4 regions of the Arthrobacter sp. TJ-266 genome follow, and region 3 is predicted to be linked to each of the others. Evidence: riboswitches for the same ligand, from Rfam matches in the RefSeq annotation. Region 3 holds a riboswitch; each other region holds the start of a gene.
What was found. Region 3 has a riboswitch for S-adenosylmethionine ahead of AC4D12_RS13645 (LLM class flavin-dependent oxidoreductase). Riboswitches for the same ligand answer to the same signal wherever they lie in the genome.
Positions count from the first base shown of each region.

Region 1: it holds a riboswitch for S-adenosylmethionine, as region 3 does, so the genes downstream of both, AC4D12_RS01455 (MetQ/NlpA family ABC transporter substrate-binding protein) here and AC4D12_RS13645 (LLM class flavin-dependent oxidoreductase) in region 3, are expected to answer to the same signal.
Region 2: it holds a riboswitch for S-adenosylmethionine, as region 3 does, so the genes downstream of both, sfnG (dimethylsulfone monooxygenase SfnG) here and AC4D12_RS13645 (LLM class flavin-dependent oxidoreductase) in region 3, are expected to answer to the same signal.
Region 4: it holds a riboswitch for S-adenosylmethionine, as region 3 does, so the genes downstream of both, AC4D12_RS14630 (bifunctional o-acetylhomoserine/o-acetylserine sulfhydrylase) here and AC4D12_RS13645 (LLM class flavin-dependent oxidoreductase) in region 3, are expected to answer to the same signal.

Region 1 is NZ_JBZCNC010000001.1:272,503-277,719, reverse strand. It holds gene AC4D12_RS01475 (aminodeoxychorismate lyase) at 1-409, shown strand, start outside; gene AC4D12_RS01470 (hypothetical protein) at 754-1,089, shown strand; gene AC4D12_RS01465 (hypothetical protein) at 1,159-1,422, opposite strand; gene AC4D12_RS01460 (GAF and ANTAR domain-containing protein) at 1,422-2,153, opposite strand; SAM riboswitch class IV at 2,542-2,659, shown strand; gene AC4D12_RS01455 (MetQ/NlpA family ABC transporter substrate-binding protein) at 2,840-3,727, shown strand; gene AC4D12_RS01450 (methionine ABC transporter ATP-binding protein) at 3,794-4,822, shown strand; gene AC4D12_RS01445 (methionine ABC transporter permease) at 4,822-5,217, shown strand, end outside.
Region 2 is NZ_JBZCNC010000003.1:69,054-74,270, forward strand. It holds gene acs (acetate--CoA ligase) at 1-802, shown strand, start outside; gene AC4D12_RS08940 (GrpB family protein) at 791-1,243, opposite strand; gene AC4D12_RS08945 (LysM peptidoglycan-binding domain-containing protein) at 1,415-2,314, opposite strand; cyclic di-AMP (ydaO/yuaA leader) riboswitch at 2,320-2,505, opposite strand; gene AC4D12_RS08950 (hypothetical protein) at 2,678-2,908, opposite strand; SAM riboswitch class I at 3,038-3,141, shown strand; gene sfnG (dimethylsulfone monooxygenase SfnG) at 3,146-4,303, shown strand; gene AC4D12_RS08960 (O-acetylhomoserine aminocarboxypropyltransferase/cysteine synthase family protein) at 4,303-5,217, shown strand, end outside.
Region 3 is NZ_JBZCNC010000004.1:428,489-433,705, reverse strand. It holds gene AC4D12_RS13670 (alpha/beta fold hydrolase) at 1-456, opposite strand, end outside; gene AC4D12_RS13665 (TetR/AcrR family transcriptional regulator) at 553-1,131, shown strand; gene AC4D12_RS13660 (GNAT family N-acetyltransferase) at 1,243-1,548, opposite strand; gene AC4D12_RS13655 (SpoIIAA family protein) at 1,582-1,980, opposite strand; gene AC4D12_RS13650 (SDR family NAD(P)-dependent oxidoreductase) at 2,109-2,867, shown strand; SAM riboswitch class IV at 2,964-3,075, shown strand; gene AC4D12_RS13645 (LLM class flavin-dependent oxidoreductase) at 3,112-4,500, shown strand; gene AC4D12_RS13640 (methionine ABC transporter ATP-binding protein) at 4,639-5,217, shown strand, end outside.
Region 4 is NZ_JBZCNC010000005.1:27,315-32,531, forward strand. It holds gene AC4D12_RS14615 (CPBP family intramembrane glutamic endopeptidase) at 1-577, shown strand, start outside; gene AC4D12_RS14620 (DUF1540 domain-containing protein) at 711-998, shown strand; gene AC4D12_RS14625 (VOC family protein) at 1,100-1,741, opposite strand; SAM riboswitch class IV at 1,860-1,976, shown strand; gene AC4D12_RS14630 (bifunctional o-acetylhomoserine/o-acetylserine sulfhydrylase) at 2,053-3,369, shown strand; gene metX (homoserine O-acetyltransferase MetX) at 3,376-4,515, shown strand; gene AC4D12_RS14640 (hypothetical protein) at 4,625-4,867, shown strand; gene AC4D12_RS14645 (P-loop nucleotide/nucleoside kinase family protein) at 5,116-5,217, opposite strand, start outside.

The DNA of each region.
Region 1 (5,217 bases), on a different contig from region 3:
CAAGACGCTCTCCTACGCCGTCAACATGGCCGCGGTCCGCTACGCAAAAGCGCAGGGCGCCGACGACGTCATCTTCACCTCGTCCGACGGCAAGGTGCTCGAGGGCCCGACGTCGACCGTTCTCCTCGCCCATGACCGCGACGGTGTGAAGACACTGCTCACCCCGCAGCTCGAGAGCGGCATCCTCGCCGGGACATCGCAGAGCGCGCTCTTCGCCGCGGCGAAGAGGGAAGGCTGGGAGCTCGGGTACGGCCCGCTCGAGCCGCATCACCTCCTCGACGCCGACGCCGTGTGGCTCATCTCGAGCATCCGGCTGCTCGCTCCCGTGCTGTCACTCGACGGGCAGGAGCTCCGCACCTCGCCGTCGCTGACCGCGGAGCTCAGTGACCTGGTGGACCGCTTCGTCTGAGCCGCTCGGCTGAACGCTGTGATCCCGCTCCACAGAGGGGGCCCTGCCCGTACGTCGGGGGCGTGGTCTCACGTCTCGTTCGCCGTGATCGCCCGCTTCGCGCACGAGATGAACGGGTCCTGGTACCCCTGGGGACAGCAACCAGCAGAGTACATCGCCGCGTACCGATCATCGCCGATCCCGGAGCCTTCCCATGGACGGCTGCTGACAGAGCAGACGCTGCCGCGAGCGGCACGCTGCCGATCACGCTCGTCATAACCTCTGGGCGACAGGACCGTGGGCCATCGGAGCTCGGGGCACGTCGGGATACCGTCTTTCTCCTGTCGGAGAAGTACGGTATCCGGATGAGCACCGAGACCGTCACCGACCGGGCGCCCCTCGACCCCCGGGTCAGATCGGCTCTCGACGCCTTCACCCAGTCACCCGACGCGACCACCCCCGAGCGCATCACCCGGGCCATCTCCGCCGCGGATGCCGCCGACTCCGAGCGGGGCATTCATCGGATCACCATCGACGACGAGACGGTCGAACGCATCGCTTTCACGCTCGGCACGATCTACAGCCGCGGTGACGAGTTCGATGTCAGGGATTACACCAGGAGGGCTCGCAAGATACTCGATGCGCTGGTCGGACAACCAGCGACGCCCAGCTGGGGTGACCAGGTCGGCGACGTGCACTGACGACCGAGGAACCCGCCCGATGCGGAGCTGATACACGCTCATCAGGCGTCCCGTCCGGGAGTCCCAGCGTCAGAAGTCGGACCTGGCCTCGTCGTTGTAGGGCGCAGCCGGACGCGGCAGGTCGCTGATCAACTCGTTGACTGCATGGGAGATGAGGTTCCGGTCGGAGCTTCTCGCGCTGATCAGACCACGGAGATACCCGTCGAGTTGGAATTCGTCGACGTCACCGCCGATGGAGAAGTAGTGGATCCAGACGTCCTCCATGTGGAGCCCACTCTGATGGATGGCTTCGAGCGTGCGCAGGCGTTGTTCTTCGGGTGGCAGCTTGATCATCACGGACCGCTGACGGCGCCTGGCCCATCCGACCGCTCGCTGAGCCGGGCCGCGATCACCGTGACCGACGTGTTCTCCTCAGCCGCGAGTTCGACCAGGTGCTCCATCGCTGTCTGCTTGTCGATACCCAGTCGTTCCATGAGGACACCACGGGCGATACCTACGGTGTCCCGGTCGGCAAGAGACGCTTTGACTTCGTCGCTGATGCGCTGCGGGGTGTCGCTGGTCTGGATGTGTCCCAGCAGGACCGCTGAGGCCCGGGCGAGATTCGTCAGGATCCGCTGATCGTTACTGGTGAACGCGTTGGGCTGGTCGGAGTAGACCTTCATCGCACCCAGCCCCTCCTTCTTGCGCATCAACGGCACGCTGAGGCAGGACCGGATCCCAGAAGAAGCTGCCGCGGCCGTCCACTGTGGCCACCGTTCATCGGCGTGGGTGTCCTCGATGATGACGGGGGTACCGGTGGACCAGGCGGCGAAGCAAGGGCCCTCACCGAACTCGTACTGCAGGTCATCTGCTTCGAGCACGTCCTCGTCCGTCGCGCCGACGCTCAACCGCCTCCCATCATGGCTGAGAACGCTCACCCCTGCGCCCTGCGCGGCGCCGATGGCGTCGCGGGCGACTTCCGCAAGACCGTCGACTGCGTCATGAGCGGTCTGCTCTGTCAGGAGGTATCCGTAGGTGCGCCCGAAGATCTCCAGGAGCTCAGGGGCGGGTGGTGTCGTCTTCACGGGGGAGCTTTCAACTGCGCTGCATCGACCTGATCAGGGTATGACCCCTGCAGGTTGGAAGCCGGCTGCTCAACCCCATCGGACTCCACTGAGACGGAAAACCGACGTCGAGTATAAGACAAACCGGCGGTGTCGGACCAACCGGCCCAGCGACGCGTCTGCCCGTCCGTCAGCACCCGTGAGCCGATCCCGCTTCGAGCGACCGTTCGCGTCACCGGCGTCGAAAGGCTTTGCACCTGCGGCAGGCGGGACCCGTGGACCACGTCGTCCGGCACGGTCCATCTGGATCGGCCCGACTGCCCGACGGCGCTCGATATGGCGCTGCATGACGCTCCTTCCCCCGGCCTTTTTGACCCGCCGCGCTCCGATGTCCTAGCGTCGTCCTAGCAATCATGAGTTCCAGCCACAGGCCCTGGCCGGCTGGACAGCAACCCTCTCCCGTAGTGGGGTGCTCCAGGTGAAGATTGGGCCGCCGGGTCAAGTCCCCCGGTTGGCAAGTACGGCGTCGTGCGGTCCTCCGAGGGGTCTTGTCCCTGGAGGGACCGCCCAACGCTCAGCCCAGAACAGCGAGCGTGTCACCTGAAAGTCATTCCCACCTCGTCGCTGCCCCGTCGGCAGCGCGCCCTCCCTCGTCACGCCCCCCTGCAGTTCCGCGGTACCGCCGTGCCATCTCGAAGGACACACCCATGATCACCTCACGCAGGCTGCTCGCCGCCGCCGTCGTCCCCCTCCTCGCCCTGACCACCGCCTGCGGCCTCTCCGGCGGAGACGCCGCAGGTGGCTCCGAGACCGTCCGCATCGGCGTCGTCGGCGCCAGTGACCCCGAGTGGGCCGCGTTCACACAGGCCGCCGAGGACGAAGGCATCTCCGTGGAGATCGTCGACTTCGCCGAGTACACGCAGCCCAACCCCACGCTCTCCGAGGGCGAGCTGGACCTCAACCAGTTCCAGCACCTGGTGTACCTCGCGCGCTACAACGTCTCGAGCGAGTCCGACCTCGTGCCCGTCGGCTCCACCGCCATCTACCCGCTGGGCCTCTACTCCACCCAGTACGAGTCCGTCGAGGACATCCCCGACGGCGCCACCATCGCCATCCCCAACGACGAGTCGAACCTCGCGCGTGGCCTCCTCGTCGCGCAGTCGGCCGGTCTGTTGACCCTGCGCGACGGCGGCAGCGCGTTCTCCACGATCGACGACGTGATCGCCGACGAATCCCGCGTCACCGTCACCACGCTGGATGCCGCGCTCACCCCGACGTCGCTCCCTGACGTCGCAGCAGCCATCATCAACAACGATTTCGTGCAGGACGCCGGGCTCAGCTTCGATGACGCCATCGCGAAGGACGACCCGACGGACCCGGCGGCCGCAGCCTACGTCAACGTGTTCGCCTCCCAAAGCGGGGAGAAGGACAACGAGACCTACCAGCGCCTCGTCAGCATCTACCAGGACACGCAGGCCGTGCTCGACGACGTCCAGGAGACCTCGGGCGGGACGGCCGAGTTCGTGAAGGTGCCCGCCGAGGAGCTCCAGTCCACCCTCGAGCGCGTCGAGGAAGACACCCGCGCCCAGGGCTGACCGCTCCACCACCCTCCGACGGCCGGCCGCACCCCGGCCGGCCGTCGGCATGTCAGAAAGGCGACCATGCCGCTCATCGAACTGCGGAACGTCACCAAGAGCTTTCCCGCGGCCCGCCGGGGCGATCCCCCGGTCACCGCGATCGACGACGTCAGCCTGGACATCGAAGCCGGCGAGATCTTCGGCATCATCGGCTACTCGGGAGCGGGCAAGAGCACGCTCGTCCGCCTCATCAACGCCCTGGAGAGCACCACGTCGGGCGAGATCGTCGTCGACGGCCAGCAGGTCACCGGCGTCCCCGACCGCCGGCTGCGGAAACTGCGCCTCGACATCGGCATGATCTTCCAGCAGTTCAACCTCTTCAGCGCGAAGACGGTGTTCAACAACGTGGCGTACCCGCTGCGCGTGGCCGGCAGGAGCCGGGACGAGATCCAGGCCCGGGTCACCGAACTGCTCGCCTTCGTGGGCCTCGCCGACAAAGCCTCCGCCTACCCGGAGCAGCTCTCCGGCGGGCAGAAGCAGCGGGTGGGGATAGCCCGGGCACTGGCCACCTCGCCGAAGATCCTGCTCGCGGACGAGGCGACCTCCGCACTCGACCCCGAGACCACGCACGAGGTGCTCCGGCTCCTCCGACGCGTGAACGAGGACCTCGGCATCACGATCGTGGTCATCACGCACGAGATGGATGTCATCCAGACGCTGGCCACGAAGGTGGCTGTGATGGACCGGGGGCGCATCGTGGAGCAGGGAAACGTGTTCGACGTCTACTCTGACCCGCAGGAGGCCTCCTCACAGCGGTTCGTCTCCACCGTGGTGCGCGGCATCCCCGCTCCGGACGAACTCGCGGCGCTCCGCGAGCGCCACGCAGGGCGCATCGTGACCTTCTCCTTCCGCGACGGCGACGCCTCGCAGGCCTCCGTCTTCCTGGAACTGGCCTCCGCCGGCGTCGAGTTCGAACTGATCTACGGCGGCATCAACGACATCCGCGGCCGCGCCTTCGGACACCTCACACTCGCCCTCACCGGACCCGACGCCCAGGTGGACGCCGCGCTGGCCGGCCTCGCCGCTCGCACCACCGTGAAGGAGCTCTCCTGATGGACGACCTCATCCCACTGACGCCTCTTCTCTGGGAGGCCACGTACGAGACGCTCTACATCGTGGGACTCAGCCTGCTGTTCGGCGGGCTCGGCGGCCTGCTGCTGGGGCTCGGCCTCTACACCACGCGGGCCGGCAGCATCCTCGGGAACCGGCCCGTGTTCGGTGTTCTGAACCTGGTGGTCAACATCTTCCGGCCCATCCCGTTCATCATCTTCCTCGCGGCGGCGCAACCCCTGGCGCGCCTGGTGACGGGCACGGGTATCGGGAACAGCGCCATCATCTTCACGCTCTCCCTCGCGGCGGCCTTCGGGATCAGCCGCATCGTGGAGCAGAACCTCCTGACGGTCCAGCCCGGCGTCATCGAGGCGGCGCGATCGGTGGGAGCAGGCCGC
Region 2 (5,217 bases), on a different contig from region 3:
CGAGGCGATCAACCCGGAGGCGTGGCGCTGGTTCCGCCGGAACCTGGGGCGGGACGAAGTCCCCGTCGTCGACACCTGGTGGCAGTCGGAGACCGGCGCCACGGTGCTCTCCCCCAGCCCCTCGGACACCGCGTTCAAGGCGGGTTGCGCGGCACGTCCCCTGCCCGGGGTCGGCACGCGGATCGTGGACGAGCACGGGCAGGCGGTTCGCCCCGGCGTCCAGGGGCTCATCGTCGTGGACCGCCACGGCCCTGCCATGGCACGCACGGTCTGGGGGAACCCGCAGCGCTACCTCGACGCGTACTGGCGGACCTTCGCGGCGCAGGGCTGGTTCCTCGCCGGTGACGGCGCCCGGTACGACGACGACGGCGACACCTGGATCCTCGGGCGCGTGGACGACGTCATCAACATCTCGGGGCACCGCCTCTCCACCATCGAGATCGAGTCCGCGCTCGTGGCCCATCCGCTCGTGGTCGAGGCGGGGGCGTGTCCCGTCGCGGATCCGCTGACCGGGCATGCGGTGGTCGCGTTCGTGGTGCTGGCGGCGGGGGCAGCCCCTGAGGACGACGTCGTGGGGATCCTCCGGGCTCACGTGGCCGCTGTGATCGGGCCGATCGCGCGCCCGGCCGCCGTCGTCGTCGTGCAGGACGTGCCGAAGACGCGTTCAGGCAAGATCATGCGGCGCCTGCTCACGCAGCTCTACGAGGGGTCCGCGCTCGGCGACACCACGTCGCTGCAGAACGAGGGGTGCGTGCCGGGTATCCAGGACGTCCTCGCCGCGAGGCGCTCCTCATCCGGGTGATCGGACCGAGCGCGGACGAGCATCGTGAGGATGGAGGGGGTCCGCGAGGAAGGCATTCTCGTAGATGTCGTACACGGCAGCTGCCCTGAGGTCGTTGTAGGACCCCTCGCCGTCGAGGATCGCCTCGCGCTTGGCGGCTGCGTAGTACTCCCGATCCGCGTCGCTGGACCGGAGCCGGTCGAGGAAGAGCAGATGCCTCCGAGGCTCGACGGCCGACGGACCCCAGACGTGGAGATTCGTGTTCGGCGAGCCCAGGGTCAGGTGGAGGTGGGGGTCCCCCGCGATCTCGACCCGGAAAATCAATCTGAAGCCCAGGCCCTGGAGGGGTGCGAGAAACAGCGTCTCGCGGAACAAGTCGACGACGGTGAGGTCGACGTCGATGACCGGCTTCGCCAGGAGCCGCGGTACGGCGGTCGAACCGACATGGCGGATGCTCATCACCTGGTCCTGCGCGGCATCCCGGACGACTCCCCCAGCGCAGCCTCAGTGCCTCAACCGCGCGGTGGTCGTCGTCGAGCCCTTCATCCGGATCTCTTAACGAAGGAAGCGGCAGGCGCCCCGTCCAAGCACCTGCCGCTTCCCGTTCAAGGATCGAACGGTCCGTTCGGACGCTTAGGCGCCGACCCGCACGAAGGATGCTCCCGGGAGGTCCGAGAGGGGGTGCTGCATGGTGGCGTTGATGCCGTTCATGCCGCTGCTGATGACCTGACCGCCACCGGCGTAGACCGCCACGTGACCGCCGGTGATCACGAGGTCCCCGGGAGCCGGGGCGGACACCCGGGCGCCGAACTGGAAGAACTGAGCCGGGCCGAGGTCGCCCACGGAGATCCCGGCGGCACGCAGTGCCTTCTCGGCCAGCACGGTGCAGTCCTGGACGGCGCCGGCGCGAAGCTGCGCCTGAGCCGATCCGAGGATGGCCGCTGCCGCATTGCCCGAGGGCGCTGCAGCGACCGACGAGGCGTGCACGGGTACCGGGGTGATCGCTGCCGAGGCCAGGTAGACACCCGACCCGGGCGCCGTGGACACGGCCGGTGCAACAGCGGCGGCCTGCTGGTAGGCAGGAGCCGCAGGTGCAGCGGCAACCGGAGCGGACACCGTCTGGGCCGGCGCGGTGACGGCCGATCCGGCGGTGGGGATCGTGATCGACTGACCGGGGAAGATGACCGATGCGAGCGAGAGGCCGTTCGCGGTCAGGACCGAGGTGAGGTCCGCTCCGTAGCGTGCGGAGATGGCACCCAGGGTGTCACCGGCGGCGACGGTGTGCGTGGAGCCGGCGACAGCAGGGGCCGCCACGGTGGAGGCCACCGAGGTGTAGTTCGTCGCGGCGTCGGTGTAGGTGCCGGCGTTGGCCGTTCCCATCGCACCGAACGCGAGGCCGGAGGTGACCGCGATGACGGCGACCGGGCGGCCGACGGTCGTTGCGTGCGCGCCGGCGATGCGGCCGAGTGCCTGCAGTGCGAGGTTGCCCTCGACGTCGGCCCTGTGGCGCGCCGGTGAAGTGATTCGTGACATGGTTCTGTACCTCTCCCATGCCTGCGGGGTGAGCTGTCGGGTTCGGATGGGAGTCACCCGGCCGCGGACACCGCTGGATACGGCGGTGGTGTGCGACTTAACCCCGAGGACGCCTGCAGGGAAACCTGGGCGCCCGGTGGAACTGATGGTTCCCCCGTCCCTGCCTTTCGTGTGTGCGGACGTATTCCGGTCGGCGGCAGGGCTCGGCAATCCGTCCGGAAGCGTCTCACGTGGACGGAGACGCTGGTGTGACCCTAGCCGGACCCTCGTCGGTTTGTCACATTTGCGTAACGGGACGTACCATCTGGCGCCGGCCTTCTTGACAGGCCTCCGCCAGGAGGTGCCCGGGGCCCGCACAAGCCCTCATCGGCGGACGCGACGCCAGCGGCGGACGGCAAGGGCCGTGCCCATCGCACTGACCGCGAGCAGCACACCCTGCTGCACGTAGAAGCCCGCCGACATGCTGCCGCCGGAGACTCGCGCGGTCAGGAGGAGGCTACTGACCAGCGTGAGGCTGAGGAGCGCGCCGACGATCACGAGGGTGCTCCAGAAGCGCCGCTCCTGAACCCGCGCTGCCCTCCGCCATCCGTCCATCCACTTACCCTAGGCGGGGCGCGGCCGTCACTGCCCGGGCTGCCACCGCCCGGCGTACGTCCGCCCCGAAGGCCTTCGTGGGAGGACACATTGTTTGGATCCCTCCGGAGCGGCTGTCAGACTCGGGAGTGACCATCCCGAGCGGCTGAGAGATCTGGCTCACTGACGCCGCAGCAACCCTGGCCTCCGCGTACCGCGGCGACAGTAGGGTGCTACTGCCAGACCGATGGAGGATCCATGAGCGTCGCAGACCTGTCCACTCCCCTGAAATTCGCCTACTGGGTGCCCAACGTGAGCGGTGGCCTGGTGGTCTCGACCATCGAGCAGCGCACCAGCTGGGACTTCGAGTACAACCGCGACCTGGCCCGCATCGCGGAGAACGCCGGATTCGAGTACGCGCTCTCGCAGACCCGGTACGCGGCGTCCTACGGCGCGGACAAACAGCACGAGGCCACGAGCTTCTCCCTCGCCCTCCTCGCGGCGACGGAGAAGCTGAAGGTGATCGCCGCCGTCCACCCCGGCATGTGGCACCCGGGGGTCCTCGCGAAGTTCATCATCACGGCCGACCACATCTCGAACGGTCGCGCCGCCGTGAACATCGTCTCCGGCTGGCTGAAGGACGAGTTCGTCAACTTCGGCCTCGAGTGGCTGGAGCACGACGAGCGCTACGTACGCACCGAGGAGTTCATCCGCGTGCTCCGCGGCCTCTGGACGGAACAGGGCTACAGCCAGGCGGGGAAGTACTACGACATCAACGACTTCACCCTGAGCCCGGCGCCCGTGGACGTGCCCGGCCGCCCGCACCCCGAGATCTTCTTCGGCGGCAACTCGACGGCCGCCCAGGCGACCGCGGGCCGCGTGGCCGACTGGTACTTCTCCAACGGCAAGGACCTCGAGGGGTTCAAGGAGAACATCGCCGGGGTGCAGGCGTCCGCCCTCGAGGCGGGCCGCCGGCCGCGCTTCGGCCTGAACGGCTTCGTGATCGCACGGGACTCCGAGAAGGAGGCGCGCGAGACGCTCCGTGAGATCGTCGCGAAGGCGCACCGCCCGGCCGTCGAGGGGTTCCGCGACGCCGTCCAGGAGGCGGGCGCCTCCACGAAGGACGGCAAGGGCATGTGGGCCGACTCCTCCTTCGAGGACCTCGTGCAGTACAACGACGGCTTCCGGACACAGCTCATCGGCACGCCCGAGCAGATCGCCGAACGCATCGTCGAGTACAAGAAGATCGGCGTGAACCTCTTCCTCACGTGCTACCTCCACTTCCAGGAGGAGGTCGCCGCGTTCGGCAGGGACATCCTCCCGATCGTCCGCGAACTCGAGGCGGACGCCGCCCGCAAGGCCGGCGTCGACGTCGAGCTCCCTCCCACCCTCCAGACCAGCAAGGCAGGCTTCTGATGGCTGACCGTTCCTTCGGCTTCCGCACGCGCGCGCTCCACGCCGGCGGCACCCCCGACGCCACCCACGGCGCCCGGGCCGTCCCGATCTACCAGACGACGTCGTTCGTGTTCAAGGACACCAATGACGCCGCCAACCTCTTCGCGCTGCAGAAGTACGGCAACATCTACTCGCGCATCGGCAACCCGACGGTCGCGGCGTTCGAGGAGCGCATCGCCTCCCTCGAGGGCGGTATCGGCGCGGTGGCGACGGCGTCGGGCATGAGTGCGGAGTTCATCACCTTCGCGGCCCTCTGTCAGGCGGGCGACCACATCGTCGCCGCCTCCCAGCTGTACGGCGGGACGGTGACGCAGCTCGATGTCACGCTGCGCCGGTTTGGCATCGAGACCACCTTCGTTCCCGGTACCGATCCGGCCGACTACGCCGCCGCCATCCGCGAGAACACCAAGGCCGTCTACGCCGAGGTCATCGCGAACCCCTCTGGCGAGATCGCGGACCTCGCCGGGCTGGCGAAGGTGGCCCACGACGCCGGCGTGCCCTTCATCGTCGACTCGACCCTCAGTACGCCGTACCTCGTGCGGCCCATCGAGCACGGCGCGGACATCGTGATCCACTCCGCCACCAAGTTCATCGGCGGGCACGGCACCACGCTCGGCGGAGTGATCGTGGAGAGCGGGCGGTTCGACTGGGGCAACGGCAAGTTCCCCATGATGACCGAACCCGTGCCCTCCTACGGCAACATCCAGTGGTGGGCGAACTTCGGCGAGTACGGCTTCCTCACGAAGCTGCGCACCGAGCAACTCCGCGACATCGGGCCATCGCTCTCCCCCATGTCTGCCTTCCAGCTCCTGCAGGGCGTGGAGACCCTCGCGCAGCGCCTCGACGAGCACCTCGAGAACGCCCTCGCCGTCGCA
Region 3 (5,217 bases):
GGCGGCCGAACGGATGCCGTCGAACACCGTCGAGGGCACGCCGGCGGCGTTGTCATCGGTCTGCAGGAGGAACGGTTCGAGCGAGGCGAGGAAGACGGCCTTGGCGACGCGGGCCTCTCCGTAGGTGCCGATGTAGCGGCCCACCTCACCCGTGCCCATGGAGAATCCGACGAGGACGGCGTCCGTGAGGTCGAGGGTCTCGAGGACCGTGTTGAGGTCAGCGGCGAAGGTGTCGTAGTCGTAGCCGGTGGTCGGCTTGCTGGATTGCCCGAAGCCGCGGCGGTCGTAGGTGATGACACGGTAGCCGGCGGTGAGGAGGGCTGCGGTCTGCTTCTCCCAGGAGCCGCCGTCGAGCGGGTAGCCGTGGATGAGGACGACCGGCTGACCGGTGCCGTGGTCCTCGTAGTAGAGGTGGAGATCCGTGCTGTTCTCGGTGCCGACCTTGATGAAACCCATGACGTGCGTCCTTTCCTCGAGCGGTGAGAACGGTCGTTCTCTCCTGCTGATCACAGAGTATAGAACGATCCTTCTCAAAACAAGTAGAATGGCTGGATGATTTCCGACGACGTGCGATCACGCATCATCGCGAGCGCCGATGAGCTCTACAACGCCCGAGGCATCCAGTCCGTGGGCATGGACGAGCTGCGCACGGCGGCCGGTGTCTCGCTCAAGCGGCTGTACCAGGAGTTCCCCTCGAAGAGCAGCATCGTGATGGCCGTCCTCGAGCGGTGGCACGCGTCCTGGACGGACGGGCTGGACGCCAGGGTCCGCCGCGCGTCCACCCCACGGGACCGGCTCCTGGCGATCTTCGACTACCTGGCCGAGTGGTTCGGCCAGGACTCGTTCCGTGGGTGCGGCTTCATCAACAGCTTCGCGGAACTGGGCGCCGTGAGCCCGGACGTCGCCGAGTACGCGCGGAAGCACAAGGAGTCCTTCCAGCGGTACGTCGGTGAGCTCGCGCAGGAGGCAGGGGCGCCGTCGCACCTGGCTCCGCAGCTGTCCATCCTCGCGGAGGGAGCGCAGACGACGGCGGCGATCGCCGGCACCGCGAGCGCGGCGGACCACGCGCGTCAGGCGGCCGAGGTGCTGATCGATGCGGCCCTGCCGGCGGGCGGACGCAGCTCGGCCTGATCCCGAGCGCGCGCGGTGTTGTCGGATCGACGCGGCTCGGCCTGATCAGTAACGCGGGCGGCGCCGACGGACAGGTTCCGCTCCGTAGGGGGCCGCGGAGGTTCGTCCGGCTCAGGCGGAGCGGTCGGTGAGGTCCTGGTATTCGGGATGGTCGTCGATGAACGCGGCCACGAACTCGCAGCGGGGCACCACCGTGAGGTTCTGCGATCGGGCGTCGTCGAGCGCGTGCCGGATCAGGACGCTGCCGATGCCTCTGCCCTCGAGGTCCTCGTCGACGACCGTGTGCGTGAAGACGATCGTGTCACCCGAGCGCTCGTAGGCGGCGATGCCCGCGGGGTTGCCGTCGAGCATAGCGACGTAGCGGGTCTTCGCGCCGTCGTCGCTGACGGAGATGTCGTCCTTCGTGTGCTCACTCATGGTCCCGACTCTGGCATCGACGAGCGCCGGTGGTCAACGCGCCGATTCCTGACCGGCAGGGGACTCGTGGTGGGTGGCGACGGCATCCCGACCGGGGGCATCGACGAGCCAGCTCAGGGCATCGGCCTCGGAGGAGAAGTACCGGGATGTCGTGGGGGAGCGGTGCGCGAAGCCGGACATCACCTCGTCCACGGCATCCTCGCCGACGATGGCCACGCGGCTGAAGCCGGTGTACGAACTCATGCCCACCCGTGCCTCCGGGGTGATGCCCGTGATCCCGTGCATGTGGACGAGGAGGGGCAGCGCCGTGGGGCCGTGGTGCTCGGCGAGGGCGCGGGCGGCAGCGACGGCGACGGGGTGGGTGACCTCCACTCCGCGTCGCCACCGCAGACGGAGGAAGCCCCTCTCGAGGTGGGTTGTGAACGGTTCCATGACATCCTTCGGCACGCGGAGGGGCAAGTGGTGAGCCAGCCTAGCAAGGGTGACTCCCACAATGGCGGGAGTATCCACAGGTGCACAGGGCCGACGTCTGGAGCCGTGCAGGTTGTAGCGTCAGGAGCATGACGCTGAGCATCCTGGTCACCGGCGCGAGTCGCGGCATCGGCGCCGGCATCGCCGTCGAACTCGCAGGCCGCGGGCACCGCCTGGGCGTGCACGCGGGCCGGGACGTCGACGCCGCGGAGTCGGTTCGCGCAGGTCTTCCCGGGGAGGGCCACGCCGTCGTCGTCGGTGATGTGGCCGATCCGGAGGCATGCGCGCGCATCGTGACGGACGCCGTCGGGGCACTTGGCGGGGTCGACGTGCTCGTCAACAACGCAGGGGTCTTCACCGCCCATCCGCTCGATTCCACCTCCTACGAGGAGTGGCAGCGTGCTTGGCAGCGCACGCTCGCCGTCAACCTGACCGGCCCGGCGAACCTCGCGTGGCTCGTCGCGCGCCATCTGATCGAACGCCCGCAGGGGCCCGACGGCGGCCGACTCGTCGCCGTCGGTTCGCGCGGCGCCTACCGGGGCGAGCCGACCACGCCCGCGTACGGCGCGAGCAAGGCGGCACTGCACTCCATGACGCAGTCGCTCGCGGTGGCACTGGCGCCGCACGGCATCCTCTCGGCCGCCGTGGCGCCCGGCTTCGTGGAGACCGCCATGGGCCGCACCGTGCTCGACGGCCCCGCGGGCGACGCCGTGCGCGCCCAGAGCGCCTTCAACCGGGTCGCGACGGCGGAGGAGGTGGCGCAGGCGGTGGCCTGGCTCGCCACCGATGCGCCGGTCTGGGTCAGCGGCACCGTGATCGACGTGAACGGCGCCTCCTACCTGCGGTGACCGCTGGTGACCCCGTCGCCGGAGCGGAGGTTCGTGACGCACTGTGACCCGGGAGGGTGGACGTCCGCGGAACACCCGGCCTAGGCTCGGACCCAGAATCACGAGTTCCAACGCAAAACCCTGGTTCGTTGGACGGCAACCCTCTCGCTGTAGCGGGGTGCCCCAGGTGAGGATTCGGTCCGGCTGAGCTGCCGGGCAAGTACGGCGCTCCCTCCACGGCAGTGCCTCGACACGAGGATTCTTCATGCCCGCTCCCGCACGGCACATCCGTTTCAACGCCTTCGACATGAACTGCGTGGGCCACCAGTCGCCCGGGCTGTGGCGGCACCCCGAGGACCAGTCCTGGCGCTACAAGGACCTGCGGTACTGGGCCGATCTCGCGCAGACGCTCGAGAAGGGTCTGTTCGACGGCATCTTCATCGCGGACGTCCTCGGCACGTACGACGTCTACGGCGGCTCCAACGAGGCGACGCTCCGGCAGGGCACGCAGACGCCCGTCAACGATCCGTTCCTGCTCGTCTCCGCCATGGCGCTCGTGACCGACCACCTCGGCTTCGGTGTCACGGCCGGCACGGCCTACGAGCACCCGTACCCCTTCGCCCGTCGCCTCTCCACCCTGGACCACCTCACCAACGGGCGGGTGGGCTGGAACGTCGTCACGGGCTACCTGCCCTCGGCCGCCCGCAACATGGGCAACGAGGACCAGCTCGAGCACGACGAGCGTTACGACCACGCCGACGAGTACCTCGAGGTCCTCTACAAGCTCCTCGAAGGTTCCTGGGAGGACGACGCCGTGGTCCGCGACCGCGCCACCGGCGTCTTCACCGACCCCGCCAAGGTCCACGACATCGGGCACGACGGCACCTACTTCACCGTTCCCGGCATCCATCTGAGTGAGCCCTCCCCGCAGCGGACCCCGGTGATCTACCAGGCCGGAGCCTCGCCCCGCGGTGTCCGTTTCGCGGCCGGAAACGCAGAAGCCGTGTTCGTCGGCGCGCCGACGAAGGCCATCCTCAAGGACTCCGTGTCCCGTATCCGGGACGCGGTGGAGGCCGCCGGGCGGGATCGCTATGCGGTGCGGATCTACACGATGCTCACGATCATCACCGACGAGACCGAGGAGAAGGCCCGGGCGAAGCACGCCGACTACCAGCAGTACGTCAGCTACGAGGGCGCCCTCGTCCTGCTGTCCGGCTGGCTCGGGATCGATCTCAGCATCTACGACCCCGACGAGCCACTCGGCAACGTCGAGTCGAACGCCATCCAGTCCGCCGTTGCGAACTTCCAGAAGGTGAACGACGACGGCGCCCCGTGGACGGTCCGCGACATCGCGGAATGGGCGGGGATCGGAGGGCTCGGACCGCGGATCGTCGGCTCCGGCGCCCAGGTGGCCAATGAGCTCCAGGCGTGGGTCGACGAGACCGACGTCGATGGATTCAACCTCGCCTACGCCATCACACCCGGCTCCTTCGAGGACGTCATCACGCACGTGATCCCCGAGCTGCAAAGGCGCGGCGCCTATCCCACGGGGTACGCCGAGGGGACACTGCGTCAAAAGCTGTTCGGTAAGGGCGACCGCCTGCCCGAGGACCACCGCGGAGCGCGGTACCGCCTCCAGACCGTCCGCCCCTGACGCATCCCTGACGCGTCCCTGACGCGCTCATGAACCGACGTCCGGCGCCGTCGTCCTGCGTCAACCTCCGGCACTGATTCCCGGTTCCGCCGTCCAGCGCCGTTCTATCGATCCACTCCGCCCTTTCCGAGGAACCCCATGATCTCTCTACGACACCTGACCAAGACCTATGGCCACGGCGGCACCGCCGTCACCGTTCTCGACCGACTCGATTTCGAGGTGCCCACCGGGCGCATCGCGGCCGTCGTCGGGCCGAGCGGTGCGGGCAAGAGCACCCTCGCCCAGTGCATCAACCTGCTGGAGCGTCCCACCTCGGGGTCCGTGGTGGTGAACGGCGAGGACCTGTCCGGCCTGCCCGAGAAACACCTCCGCGAGGCACGGCGCCGCATCGGCACCGTCTTCCAGTCCTCGAGTCTGCTGAGCCGGCGCACGGCCGCCGAGAACGTCGCCCTGCCCCTCGATTTCCTCGGCGTGACACCGCAGGAGACGGCGGCCCGTGTGCACGAGTTGCTGGACCGCGTGGGGCTCGCCGACAAAGCCGGGTACTACCCGTTCCAGCTCTCGGGCGGCCAGGCGCAGCGGGTCGGGATCGCACGCGCGCTCGCCCTGCGACCCAGCATCCTGCTCGCCGACGAAGCCACGTCGGGGTTGGACCCGGACACCACACGCTCCGTCGTCGGGCTCCTCCGAGAACTCCGGGACGATCTCGAGCTGACG
Region 4 (5,217 bases), on a different contig from region 3:
CCTGACCTACCAGCTGCTCGGGATCTTCTTCGCGCTGGTGCCGGTCGCCCTGGTGCTGTTCCTCCTGAGCGGACAGGGGACATCGGCCTTCCGGCGTCTGGGGTTCACCTTCGACCGCCCGCTGAGGACCTTCGGTTTCGGTGTGGGCCTCGCCGGGATCATCGGCGTCGGCACGCTCGGCGTCTACGCGGCCGGCCGCGCTCTCGGCATCACGACGGCGATCGTCCCGGCCGCGCTCGACGAGTACTGGTGGACCGTGCCGGTGCTGGTGCTCTCCGCGGTGCGGCACGCCGTGTTGGAGGAAGTCATCGTGGTCGGCTACCTCATGCTGCGTCTGCGCGAACTCGGGTGGTCGACGCCCGCCATCATCATCACGAGTGCCCTCCTGCGGGGGAGCTACCACCTGTACCAGGGGTTCGGTCCGTTCATCGGCAACGTGATGATGGGGCTGCTCTTCGCCTGGTTCTACACGCGCACCAAGCGCGTCATGCCGCTCGTGATCGCGCACGCGCTGATCGACATCACCGGGTTCGTGGGGTTCGCCCTGATCGGCCCGGCCATCGGAATAGGTAGCTGAGCCAAGGCTTACCTTTTCTTTTATCGCGCACAAATCATGACTAAATTATTCGCAATTACCGGTGTTACCGTGAATTCATTGAGCAGAAGTACGGATTCCGCCGTCAGGATCCGCCGCACCCCCAGGAGGAATCATGAGCGTCGTCACCAGTGTCTCCGAATGCAGTGTCCACAACTGCTCCTTCAACCATGACGGCTGCACGGCGGTCGCCATCACGGTGTCCGGGAGCGAGGAGCACGCCTCGTGCGCCACGTTCATCGACACGTCCATCAGCGGCGGACTGCCGAAGATGCTCGCCCATGTCGGGGCGTGCCAGCGCTCGGAGTGCTCGTTCAACGCGGATCTCCTGTGCACGGCACCCGCGGTCAAGGTCGGTCCCGGCGCCGAGGCCGCCGACTGCCTGACCTATACCCACGCCTGAGCCGGCGCCGAACCACTGACGAACACAGAAAGGGACCGGCCGTCGGCCGGTCCCTTTCGTCTGAGCTTCGTCTGAGCTTCTTCTGAGCAGAGTGCTGCGTGCTAGATCTCGACCCGCCCGTGGGCGGTCTCGAACGTCACGGACATGACGCCCGGCGTGCCGTTCGGGGCGATCCACTGGACCTGGACGCCGTCGAGCGTCTCCTCGACCTCCGTGCCGAGCCACTCGGTGACGCGCTCGGACGAGCCGGCGATGGTCAGGCAGTCGAGCTTCACCGATGCGGCACGCGCGAGGGAGGGGTGCAGGGCCTCGGTACCCTCGTCCCAGCGGAGGAGGTAGGGCACCTGAGGATCGGCGATGAGGCCCTTGATGCCGATCTGCTGCCAGGAGAGTTCCTGGCCGTCGGGAAATTTGCGGTTGCCCGGGACGGCGCTGCGTCCGAGGCGTTCCTCGAACGGACCGAGGTCGTCCACCGCCACGCACCAGCCCATCCAGCCGCCTCCGGCTTCGGAGCGGGCGCGGACGGCCTGACCGAAGGGGGCCTTGTCCGAGGCGGGGTGGTCGAGGACCTCCACGACCTCGAGGTACTGGCCGTTGACCAGGGGCACGATCATGTTCCGTGTACCGAAGCGGGGATGCACACCGCCTCTCACCGCGTCCGTCCCGAGCTTGGTAGAGATCCGCTCGGCGGTGGCGGCGAGACCGTCGGGTTCACAGGCGTACGACACATGATCCAGGCGCATGCCGATATCTTGGCACTAAGTGATCCACGTCTCGACTTAGGTTCGCCTTACTCGTTCGTCCCTTCACGAAGTGTCATACGGCTTGCCTCCAGCGGGGCCGTGCGCTTCCATGGAGTCAGGTCATGAGTGCCAGCACGAAGCCCCGGCTTGCTGGCCGGCAACCCTCCAACCGCGGTGGGGTGCCCCGGGTGAAGACCAGGCTCGACGCCGGACCGGCGTCGCGCAAGCGCGGGCCCGTGACGGCCCGGTGACCTGGGCGAGACGTCGGCAGGTTCCGGACACCAGCGAGGCCCCTTCCTACAGGGAGCATCATGTCCAACGAGTGGTCTTTCGAGACACGCCAGATCCACGCCGGCCAGGAGCCGGACTCCGCAACGGGGGCGCGCGCGCTCCCCATCTACCAGACGTCGTCGTTCGTCTTCCCGAGCGCGGAGAGTGCCGCCAACCGCTTCGCGCTGACGGAACTCGCGCCGATCTACACGCGTATCGGCAACCCGACCCAGGAGGCGGTGGAGACGAGGATCGCGAGCCTGGAGGGCGGCGTCGGCGCCCTGCTGCTCGCCTCGGGCCAGGCCGCGGAGACGTTCGCCGTGCTCAACATCGCGGAGGCGGGCGACCACATCGTCGCGAGCCCGAGCCTCTACGGCGGAACCTACAACCTCTTCAAGCACACGCTGCGGAAGTTCGGTATCGAGACCACGTTCGTCGAGGATCCGGACGATCTCGAGCAGTGGCGCGCCGCGATCAGGCCGAACACCAAGCTGTTCTTCGGCGAGGTGGTCTCCAATCCGCGGCAGGACGTCCTGGACCTCGAGGGGATCAGCGCCGTCGCCCACGAGCACGGGTTCCCGCTGATCGTCGACAACACGCTCTCGACGCCCTACCTGATCCGACCCATCGAGTGGGGTGCGGACATCGTGGTGCACTCGGCCACCAAGTACCTCGGCGGGCACGGCACGGCCATCGCCGGCGTGATCGTCGATTCCGGGAACTTCGACTTCGCGCGGTACCCGGACCGCTTCCCCGGCCTGAACACCCCCGACGAGAGCTACCACGGACTCGTCTATGCGCGTGACCTCGGGGTGGGCAGCGCCCTCGGTGTCAACCTCGCCTACATCCTGAAAGCACGCGTGCAGCTGCTGCGGGACCTCGGCGCCGCGGTGTCGCCGTTCAACGCCTTCTTGATCGCGCAGGGGCTGGAGACGCTCAGCCTGCGGATCGAGCGGCACGTCCAGAACGCGCAGACTGTCGCCGAGTGGCTGGAGGCCCACGACGACGTCGAGCGCGTGGCCTACGCCGGCCTCCCGTCCAGTCCCTGGTACGAGCGCGGCAGGAAGTACGGGCGGAACGGGACCGGCGCGATCGTCAGCTTCGACATCGCCGGCGGGCACGAGGCGGGCACGCGGTTCGTGGACGGACTCGAACTGCACTCGCACGTGGCGAACGTCGGTGACGTCCGCTCGCTCGTCATCCATCCGGCGTCGACGACGCACAGCCAGCTCGGCGCGGAGGCGCAGCTCACCGCGGGCGTGCGTCCCGGCCTCGTGCGGCTGTCCGTGGGCCTCGAGAACATCAACGACATCCTCGCCGACCTCGACGCGGGGTTCCGCGCCGCCAAAGGAGCCTGACCACCCGTGACCCACCCCCCTGTTGTCCTGAGGCCCGCGGCCGACGCCGCCGATCCCGCCGGAGACGGAATCCTCCGCGTCGCGTCGATCGGCCCGTTGGACCTCGAGACCGGGGGAGTGCTGCCCGAGGTGCACCTCGCGTACGAGACCTGGGGACGGCTCAACAGTGACGCCTCGAACGCAGTCCTCGTGCAGCATGCCCTCACCGGCAGCTCGCACGTGGCGCGGGGGGAGTCCGAGGAGGACGGCTGGTGGGACGGCCTGGTAGGTCCGGGCCGCACCGTGGACACCGACCGGTACTTCGTGGTGTCGGTCAACATGCTGGGTGGATGTTACGGCTCGACGGGGCCGGGCAGTCTCGCCCCGGACGGCACGCCCTGGGGTTCCCGCTTCCCGTTCGTGACCATCCGCGACTCCGTCCGCGCGGAAGCGCTGCTCGCCGACCTCCTCGGCGTCGAGCGCTGGCACTCCGTGCTCGGCGGCTCTATGGGCGGCGCCCGCGCTCTGGAGTGGGCCCTCGTGTTCCCGGAGCGCGTGGAACGATGTGCGGTCATCGCCTGCACCGCAGCCAGCTCGGCCGAACAGATAGCGTTCGCCCAGGCGCAGCTGCAGGCGATCCGCCTCGACCCCGCCTACCGTGACGGCGACTACTACGACGGCCCGCACCCGGACGGCGGGCTGGGAATCGCGCGGCGTATCGCCCACATCACCTACCGCTCCGAATTCGAGCTGGACGCCCGCTTCGGCCGTGCGGCGCAGGGCGACGAGCAGCCGCTCGGCGGCGTCCTGCCGACGGAGCGCGGCCGCTACCGCGTGGAGAGCTACCTCGACCACCAGGCGGACAAGCTGGTGGACCGTTTCGACGCCAACAGTTACGTGGTGCTGACCGAAGCCCTGATGAGTCATGACGCCGCCAGGGGGCGCGGAAGCCTCGAGGAGGCACTGGGGCGGGCCACCGCGCGGTTCTTCGTCGCGGCCGTCGACTCCGACCGGCTCTACTTCCCCGTGCAGTCCGAACGCCTCGCGGCCGGACTGCCCGGCGAGGTACCCGTGCACACCATCTCCTCACCCATCGGTCACGACGCCTTCCTCACGCAGATCCACCAGGTGGGAGCCGCCCTGAGGGCTGCGTTCTACGCAGGCTGACCGTCGGAGGATCGCGGGTTGGGTTTCCTGCGGCGGACACCTAGGCTGGGAGCTAAGCCTGCTTAGGATTCAGGGGCGGGACCGCACCACGACGCACAAGGAGCTGTTCATGGAACTGAGCACCATCGGCTGGAACCAGGAAGCACGCGACAAGATCCTCCTCGACTCGGACCGAGCGCTGCAGGGCGCCGTGCGTGAAGCCGCCGAGACCATGGACGGCAAGACCCGCGACGAGGTGTACGAGTTCCTCTTCGCGAAGCTGCAGCCGCAGTTCGTCGACTTCAAGCCCGGGCCCGATCTCAGCGCCTGCGCGGACGCCGTCGCCAACGGTGAGGTGGACCTCGACGCCTGAGCGGCCCGGAGGTCACCGACGGCACTGCGCACGTCGACGGCACAGCCATGATGACCGGTCGGGAACAACCCGACCGGTCATTCCTGTGAGGCTCAGTCCGCCGCGTGATCGGTCGGAGCGTCAGGCCCGTGCCGGACGATGACGAGTCCCTCCTCCGTCCGCGGTTCCTCGAAGAGGGCAGCGAGAGCACGGACGTCCTGGTCCCGCAGCCGGTGCGCACCGGCCTCCCCGTTGCCCCTCCGCGCGCGTCATCGGTCCAGGGCCGTCGCCAGGGGCACATCGACCCAGTGCACGACGACGGCGTGGCCGGCGCGGTGCGCCCGGTCGGCCCACAGCTGTCGATCCGCTGC